DNA from 2 places in the Roseibaca calidilacus genome. Region 2 is predicted to be linked to the other one. Evidence: riboswitches for the same ligand, from Rfam matches in the RefSeq annotation. Region 2 holds a riboswitch; the other holds the start of a gene.
What was found. A riboswitch is a leader RNA that binds a small molecule or an ion and turns the genes downstream of it on or off. The one in region 2 is predicted to bind thiamine pyrophosphate.
Positions count from the first base shown of each region.

Region 1: linked by a shared signal. The riboswitch ahead of AWT76_RS15900 (thiamine ABC transporter substrate-binding protein) and the one ahead of thiM (hydroxyethylthiazole kinase) in region 2 are both predicted to bind thiamine pyrophosphate.

Region 1 covers NZ_FBYC01000004.1:2,523,268-2,527,678, reverse strand. The annotation lists gene AWT76_RS15905 (thiamine/thiamine pyrophosphate ABC transporter permease ThiP) at 1-1,506, opposite strand, end outside; gene AWT76_RS15900 (thiamine ABC transporter substrate-binding protein) at 1,521-2,498, opposite strand; TPP riboswitch at 2,544-2,646, opposite strand; gene AWT76_RS15895 (BglII/BstYI family type II restriction endonuclease) at 2,739-3,332, shown strand; gene AWT76_RS15890 (MT-A70 family methyltransferase) at 3,329-3,976, shown strand; gene aroC (chorismate synthase) at 3,983-4,411, shown strand, end outside.
Region 2 covers NZ_FBYC01000001.1:92,979-97,389, reverse strand. The annotation lists gene tenA (thiaminase II) at 1-609, opposite strand, end outside; gene thiD (bifunctional hydroxymethylpyrimidine kinase/phosphomethylpyrimidine kinase) at 614-1,408, opposite strand; gene thiE (thiamine phosphate synthase) at 1,405-2,016, opposite strand; gene thiM (hydroxyethylthiazole kinase) at 2,013-2,801, opposite strand; TPP riboswitch at 2,864-2,958, opposite strand; gene AWT76_RS00275 (ATP-binding protein) at 3,006-4,411, opposite strand, start outside.

The DNA.
Region 1 (4,411 bases), on a different contig from region 2:
TGCCCAGAACAGCGCAAGGCTGCAAAGCAACAGCAACAGCGCCGCGCCTGCCGCGTCATCCTGTCGGTAAGCCTGCATCAGGCGGTAAAGCTGCATGGGCAGCGTGGCGCGTTCGGCATCGGCAAACAGCAAGATCACGCCAAGGTCGCCCATCGACAAGGCCGCGGTCAACCCGGCGGCAAAGCCCAGCGGGCGGCGCAGGCGCGGCAGTGTCACCAGCCGCAACCGTGCCCCCCCGTGCAAGCCCAGCGATGCCGCCAGCCGCCCTTGCGTGGCGTGGCTGTCGCGCAAGGCAGGCAGGATCAGCCGCAGCGCAAAGGGCAGCGCCAGCCCGGCATTGACCAGCATGGTCACCGCCAGCGCCATGTCGCGCGGGTCGGCCACGGGGCGCAGCATCAGGAACAGCCCCGTGCCGATAACCAAGGGCGACGCCGCCAGCGCCGCCAGCCCCAGCCATTCAAGGCCCATCGCGCCCGCACGCGGCAGGGCAAGGATGGCATGGGCCAGCACAAGCGCGAAGCCGATGGTCAGTGCTGTGGCCCCCAGCGCCACCCAAAGCGAGCGTATGGTCGCGTGCCAGACAGGTGCAGGCAGGCTGGCCAGATGCGGCGCGCCGCGCAGCACGATCAGCGCCAGCGGCACCAGCAGGAACAGCGCGGCAAGCGTGACAAGCAGGCTATCGCCCCACGCGGCATGGGAGCGATAGTCCATGCGCGGCAGCGGGCGGTCCAGACCGCCGCCCATGCCAGAGGGCAGCGCGACGCGCAGCGCCAGCACGCCAGCGCCAAGGCAGAGCGCGAATTGCAGCAAGGCCAGCGCAGCGGCGCGGCCCATGTCGAAATCGAAGCGGAACGCTTGGTAGATGGCCAGTTCAACAGTTGTTGCACGCGGCCCGCCGCCCAGCGCCAGCGCCACCGCAAAGCTGGTCAGACAGATCAGGAACACCAGCAGGAACGCGCCGGGCGCAAGCTCTCGCAACATCGGCACTTCCAGATGGCGCAACCGGTCGGCAGGCGAAAACCCAAGCGAAACTGCCAGCCGCACCCGTTCCGCCGGGATTGCCGCCCAGCCTTGCAGGATGATCCGGGTGGCCAGTGGCAGGTTGTAGAACACATGCGCCAGAACCACACCATGCAGCCCGTAGATGTTGACCGGCCCCAATCCGACCAGCGCCAGCGCATCGTTCACCAGCCCAGAGCGGCCAAACACCGCCAGCAGGCCCAGCACCGCGACCAGCGTGGGCAGGATGAAGGGTGCGCCCATCAGCGTTATCAGCAGGCCACGCCCTACGAATTGGCGCCGTGCCAAGGCGCGGGCGACCGGAATCGCCAGCACAACCGACAAAAGCGCAGACAGAAACGCTTGCAGCAGCGTAAAACGCACGGCGGCCCAATCCGCCGCGCGCAAGCCTGTCAGCCCTTCGGCGCGCAAGGCGACTGCCCCCAGCGCGCCGAAATTCAACGCCAGCAACCACAGCGCCACGACACTTGCCATGGCAAGGGTCATGGTGCGGGCGCTTGTCACCGGGTCATGCCTTGCAACCACAAGTCCAATGCTGGGCCACGGCGCTTTTCTGCCTTGGCCTCGTCATACCGAATGGGCGTTTCGGGGAAGGGCAGGTCGCGCATCACCTCTGGCCAGTCCGCGCGCGGCAGGGCCGACGGGTAGGACCAGTTGGCATAGGCGATCATCTGCTGGAACTCTGCCGACAGGACATAGGCCATGAAATCGGCGGCAAGATCCGGCTGCGCCGCGCCAGAAAGGATTCCCGCCACCTCGGCGGTCAGGTAATGCCCCTCCTCGAAAATGGCGGCGGCCTTGCTGTCATCCTCTTCGGCCACGATGTGATAGACGGGCGATGTGGCGTAGCTCATGACCATGTCGGCCTCGCCCTCGGTGAACAGGCCGTAAGCTTCGGACCATCCGGCGGTGACGGTCACGGTCTGCCGCGACAGGGCTGCCCAGACCTCTGCCGCGTCCTCGCCATACAGTTGGTCCACCCAAAGCAGCAGCGCCAGCCCTGCACCGGATGACCGCGGGTCTTGCCACACAAGCGAGATATCCTCGCGGGTCAGCAATTCGGCAAAGCTGGTGGGCGGGTTTTCGACGCGGGTCTTGTCATAGACCCAGGCGTTATAGCCCCAGTTGAAGGGCAGGAAGGTCTCGTCCTCCCAGTCGATCGGCAGGGTCAGCGCGTCCAGCGGCTGGCCATGCGGCACGAACAGCCCGGTTTCGCGGGCGCGCAAGGTGGTGTCGGTGTTCAGCCCGATAACCACGTCGCCTTCCAGCCGCGCGCCTTCCAGTTGCAGCCGCGACATGACATCGCCGGTGCGAAACTCCAGCGTGCAGCCGTTGCAGCGGGCCTCAAAACCCTCCTTTATGGCGGGGCCAGGGCCCCATTCGGACCCGAAATAATCGGGCGCAATGACGGTCAATGTCTGGGCTTGGGCGGATGCTGCCAAGCCAAGGAATGCCGCCGCGAAAAGGGGTGATTTCATGTCTCAATCTCCATTCTTCACGACAGGCGGAGATGAGCGCGGGCGCGATGCGCCCTGTCCCTTCCCTCCGCCGGTCTTAACCGGTTCAGGTTCAACGGGTTCATGCGTTTCGCACATCTCAGCCCAAAGGGCACCCCGAGGTGATGGGAGAGGTAACGCTTTTGCACGGTCGCGGCAAGCTGTCTGGTTGCAAGCGAAACAAGAACCAAATAGTGTTGTGTGTAGTATAGGACTCCCTAAATGTTGCATGACCGTCTGCCCGATTTCGTAAGACAGCACTACGAAGTGCATGAATGGCGGCATGCCAGCGCAATTCTTGCGTCCGACTATCCAAAAGAGTGGCGTGATATCCTCGATGTTCTTGGGGCATTCAGGCTTCGGAAAAGTTGGATTGCAACGGGTGGTGGGAGCAAGAGTAAGGTCTCTGGCTTCATAGATGACTTTTTGTATGAAAGAGGTTGGATTGAGAAGAAATTCGAGACCGGCGTCCTGTTGGACGGGGTGCGGCTGGATTCACCGACACATCAGATTGACTGCTATCGCAACGAGGTCGCGCTAGAGATTGAATGGAACAACAAGGACCCGTTTTTCGATCGTGATTTGAACAACTTTCGTTTGTTGTTCGACCTGCGGGCAGTAAGCGTTGGGGTGATCGTGACACGTTGCGACGAATTACAAGATATTTTTAAGAAACTTGGGCGAGGATCATCATATGGAGCCTCAACAACGCATATGAGTAAATTGCTGCCGAAGATCGAAGGTGGTGGTGCTGCTGGATGCCCTCTTTTGGTATTTGGCATCTCACCAAGCCTGTATGTAGAGGACGAAGCATGAAAAGCGCCGCAGACGATCTGCTCGACACACTGAGAGGGCAGAAGTTTCAGACAATTCTTGCTGACCCGCCTTGGCAGTTTCAGAATCGCACTGGCAAAATGGCACCGGAACATAAGCGCTTGTCACGTTATCCAACCCTGTCGTTGGAAGAGATTTGCGATATGCCGGTCGAAGCCTTGGCCGGAGAACCGGCGCATCTTTATCTTTGGGTTCCAAACGCTCTTTTGCCCGAGGGACTTAAGGTGATGGAGCATTGGGGTTTCAGTTACAAAAGCAACCTTGTCTGGTATAAGGTGCGCAAAGATGGTGGGCCAGATCGGCGCGGCGTGGGGTTCTATTTTCGCAACGTCACGGAAGTTCTGCTGTTCGGGGTGCGCGGCAAGAATGCGCGGACACTGCCGCCGGGTCGGTCGCAAGAAAATATTCTTGTCACGCAGAAACGCGAGCACAGCCGCAAGCCGGACGAACAATATGACCTGATTGAGCGGTGTAGTTTCGGGAATCGCTTGGAATTATTTGCACGCGGCCCGCGCGATGGATGGACCGTTTGGGGCAATCAATCTGAAGATTACACACCCACATGGAATACCTATTCCAATCACTCCCAGAGCAATGTAGTCCCATTAACCGTGAAAAACCGGTAAAATTCGATGAGCTTCAACACATTCGGCCATTTGTTTCGCGTGACCACATGGGGCGAAAGCCATGGGCCTGCCTTGGGGGCGACAGTCGATGGTTGCCCGCCGGGTGTGGCGCTGGATGAAGCCATGATCCAGCAATGGCTGGACAAGCGTAAACCGGGGCAGAACCGGCACACAACGCAGCGGCGCGAACCCGACGCGGTGGAAATTCTGTCGGGGGTTTACGAGGGCCGCACCACCGGCACGCCGATTCAGTTGATGATCCGCAACGTGGATCAGCGCAGCAAGGATTACGGCAATATCGCCGACACGTTCCGCCCCGGCCATGCCGACATAACATATTACCAAAAATACGGGCTGCGTGACCCGCGCGGGGGTGGCCGGTCCTCTGCGCGCGAAACGGCGGCGCGGGTGGCGGCGGGCGGCGTGGCGCGCGCG
Region 2 (4,411 bases):
CAAGGTGCTGCGCGCGAATATGGTGCACATGCTGTCGCGGGTGGTGCCCTGCGCGGATTCGTATAGGCGTTCGGCAACGGCGCAGCACGCCTCTACCGCGGCATCGAAGCGGTCGCTGACATAGGTGTCAATCCAAGCGCGATAGGGGGTATCCGGCGCGGCGCACGCATGGATCGCGCGCCCGACATCGCGATACACCCAGAAACAGGGCAGCACGGCAGCCACGCTTTCAGCCGTGCTGCGCGTGGCAGAAGTGGCAATCAGGAAATTGGTGTAATGGTCACAAGCCGGGCTGGGCGGGGTGGCGGCAAAGTCGTCTTTGGTCACCCCGAACAGACCCATGTAATGGGCGTGCAATTCGTGCTCTGCCTGCAAGGTGCCCGCGGCAAAACCCGCAAGCTGGCTGACGGCCTGCGCATCTGGCGCGCGCCCGGCGGCAAGCGCCAAGGCCCGGGCAAACCCATTTAGGTAATGCGCATCCTGAATGATGTAGCGTTGAAACGCTGCACGCGGCAACGACCCATCGGCCAGACCACGGTTGAAGGGCATATCGCGCATCGCGGCGCAGAGCGGCGCAGTTTCGGCCAGCGCGCGTGTCATAAAACTCATGGAACTAGCCTTTCACTGCGTGAAAATGATGTGTCGGGCCGTGCCCCTGCCCGACCGACAAGGCATCGGCATGGCGAATAGCGCCTGCGACATAGGCCTTGGCCCCGGCACACGCCTGCGGCAGCGCCTGACCATGCCCCAATAGCGTGGCCAGCGCCGCAGACAGCGTGCAGCCCGTGCCATGCGTGCGCCGGGTGTCATGGCGCGGACCGGGCAGCCATGTCAGCCCATCGGCCGTGGCCAGCAGGTCAGGGCAGTCTGCGCCCGGCAGATGCCCCCCCTTCAGCAGCACTGCGCCCGGCCCAAGCGCCAGAAGCGCCTTGGCCTGATCTTCGATCTGGTCGCGGTCCGTGGCTTCGGGCCGGTCCAGCAGATCGGCGGCCTCTGGCAGGTTCGGGGTCAGGACGCTGGCCATGGGCAGCGCCGCACGCAAGGCGGCCACGGCCTCTGTCTGCAACAGCCGATCACCGCCTTTGGCCACCATGACAGGGTCCAACACCACCGGCACGCCAAGCCCCGCCACGGCATCGCGCACCGCCGCGATCATCTGAGCGCTGCCCAGCATCCCAATCTTGACGGCATCTATGCGGATATCCGCGCGCAAGGCGGCAATCTGCGCGGCAACAAATTCGGGCGGAACCATGTGCACGCCCTGCACGCCTTGGGTGTTTTGCGCCGTCAGGGCCGTGATTGCGGCCATGGCATAGCCACCATTGGCCGAAATCGCCTTTATGTCGGCTTGGATACCAGCACCGCCGGACGGGTCCGACCCGGCAATCGACAGGATATTCGGGATCATGCATCGCTCCATTCGGTCAGCAGGGTGCGGGTGGCAAGGGCCGGGTCTGGCGCGCGGGTCACGGCAGAGACGACCGCCATACCCACACACCCGGCATGCTTGACCGCCCCCGCATCGCCCGGCTTGATCCCGCCTATCGCGTAGCAGGGCAGGCGTGCCGCAGCGGCAATCTGCGCCAACCCGTCAAAGCCAATGGGCGCGGCATGATCAGGCTTGGTCGCGGTCGCCCGCACCGGCCCTGCACCGATATAATCCACGCCCGCCGGCACTTGTTTGGCCTGCGCCAGTGTCTCGACCGACAGGCCAAGGATCATGCCCTGTGGCAGACGCGCGCGGATCTGCGCCGGATCGCCGTCGCCCTGCCCGATATGCAGCCCATGGGCACCACTGCGCAGCGCCACATCAACGCGGTCATTCACGATCAGCATGACACCGCGCGCGGTCATTTCTGGAAGCAGGCTGGCGACAAGGGCAGTGAACTCGTCATCGGGCAAGGTTTTGTCGCGGATTTGCACCGCACCCGCACCCCCTTGCGCCGCAAGCCGGGCTTGCATGGCCACCGGGCAGGGCGCGTCGGGGTCGGTGATGACATAGACCGGCCCCATCATGCGGCGCGCACCTTTGCGCCAGCATCAAGCGCGCTGGCTGTCATGCCGTAAAGCGCATCCAGAAACGCGGGTTGAAACCCACCCGGCCCCTCGCTGCGCGCGCCTGCCTGCTCGCCCGCCAGCCCGTAATAGGCCAGCGCCGAAGCAGTTGCGGGCAGCGCTGGGGCTGCTACCGCGAAAGCCGCGATCACCCCATTGAGCGAACAGCCCAGCGCCGTGATCCGCGGCATCATCGGGTGTCCGTTGGCGACATGGAAGCTTTGCTGTCCATCGGTCACGAAATCCTCGGGGCCAGAGACGGCAACCACCGCCCCGCTGCGCCGTGCCAGCGCCAGCGCGGCCTCTTGTGCGGCGGCGACACTGTCGGCGGCATCTGCCCCGCGTCCGGCGGCGGCGGTCCCGGCCAGCGCCAGTATTTCAGATGCGTTGCCGCGAATGATGCTTGGCCCCAGATCGACCAGCCGCGCGCAGGCGTCTTGCCGGAACCGGGTTGCACCCACGCCGACCGGGTCCAGCACCCAAGGACGGCCAGCCTGCGTCATGACCTGCGCGGCAAGTGCCATTGCCTCTACCCAATCGGGGTCTGCGGTGCCGATATTGACAGTCAGCGCCTGCGCCAGCCCGGCAAATTCGGCCACTTCCTGTCGGGCATGGACCATCGCGGGCGACGCGCCCACCGCCAGAAGGACATTGGCCATAATATTCATGGCGACGTAATTGGTAATGTTATGAACCAAGGGCGCTTGTGCGCGCATCTGGTCCAAATGGGTTCCGTGGTCTGTCATCATATCCTCCCGCCAAACGCCTGCGGGAGCAACGCAAAACCGCCATAGCCCCATTCTGGCGCTGGACGGTTTCCGCGACTCCCTACGCCAGCATGATCTGGTTCAGGTTCGAAGGGTGCTTCTCAGCCCGCCTGCGCGGACGCCCCTGTCACATATTGCACCATCGTCTTGCAGCGCCTGCCTGTCAAGGGGGGCAAGCCAGACCTAAATCTCGTGCAAAATTGGCGGCGTGTCACAGACCTGTTGCGCGATCTCGACCACATGGCGATGATGCGTCAGGTAGATTGCTTGCCCGCGCGTGCCGATTTGCTCCATCACGCGGCAGGCGGCGCTGGTGCGCGCCTCGTCGAAAGTTTCGAAAATATCGTCGCAGAAAAAGGGCAAACAGGTGCCTTGCGCGATCAATTGCTCATGCGCGGCGGCCCGCAAGGCAAGGTAAAGCTGGAACCGGGTGCCTTTCGACATCTCTGCCACGCGCTTGGCCGTGCCCGATGCATCAACCGCCAGCAGCGTTTCCCCTGCCCCGTCGGGCTGGCTGGTCAGCCGGGTATATGCACCTTGCGTCAGGGCCGCAAAACACCGTTCGGTCGCGGCCATCATGCCGCTGCGATGCGTGTCGCGATACCGCCGAATGGCCGCATCTGCCAGCCTGTGGCCGAAAGACAATTCCAGATACTCTTGCACCGCGTCCTGAAGCTGCAATTCCAATGTGCTGCGCTGCTCGGTCAGGCTGGCAATACCGGCATCGCCCGTGATCTGCGCCAGCGCCTGTTGCGCGGTCACACGCGCTTCTGTCGCCGCGGTCCAGGCCTGCTCGGCGCGCTCTAGCTCGGCGCGGGCGCGGTCCAGCTTGGTGCCAAGGGTGACAAGGGTTTCCCCCTCTAGCGCTGTGCGGGCAGACGCAAGCGTCGCTGCGCCAAGTTCTGACAGGATATCGCGTTCCAGCTTCACCAGTTGCACACGCTTCTCGATCACCTGCATGGCCTGATTTGCGGTCACGCGCAGCGCATCAAGCGTGCTGGTCTCTGCACTTGTCGGGAATTCGGCAGCATAGGTTTCGACCCTGCGCGCGATTTCGGCCAAAGCTGCGCGCGCTTCGTCCAGCGCAGCGCGCGTCTTGGCACATTGCCCATCCAAGTCTTGCGCGCGGGTCTGGGCGCGGCGGGCGGTATCCGATGCCGCGCGCAGCTTGGCAAAGCTGTCAGCGGGTGTCGCGCCCAAACTCATGCCTTGTGTCTGGGCCAAGGCCGCCACCTTCTCTGCGAACAGGGCCTGATCGCGCTCCATGGTGCCGACGCGCTGCGCGGCATCCTTGCGCGCGGCGTTCTGGGCGACAAGGTTGCGCACAGGCTCCAGCGAGGCCAGCAAGCCCTCGGGCGCGACCGACCCGCGCAAAGCGTCTTCAACCGCGGCTTGCCACGCCGTCTCGGCCTTTGCCGCGATATGCTGGCAATTTGCAAAGCGCTCAGCCCGTTTTGCAAGCGCGTCTTCGGCGCGGCGCAAAGCCTCTTGCGCGGCGGCGCGGGTTTCGCGGGCGCTGCGGTCCGCCTCGGCAAAGCGGCGCGCGGCGGCAACGGCGCCAGCCACATCCGGCGCAACCATATCCAGAT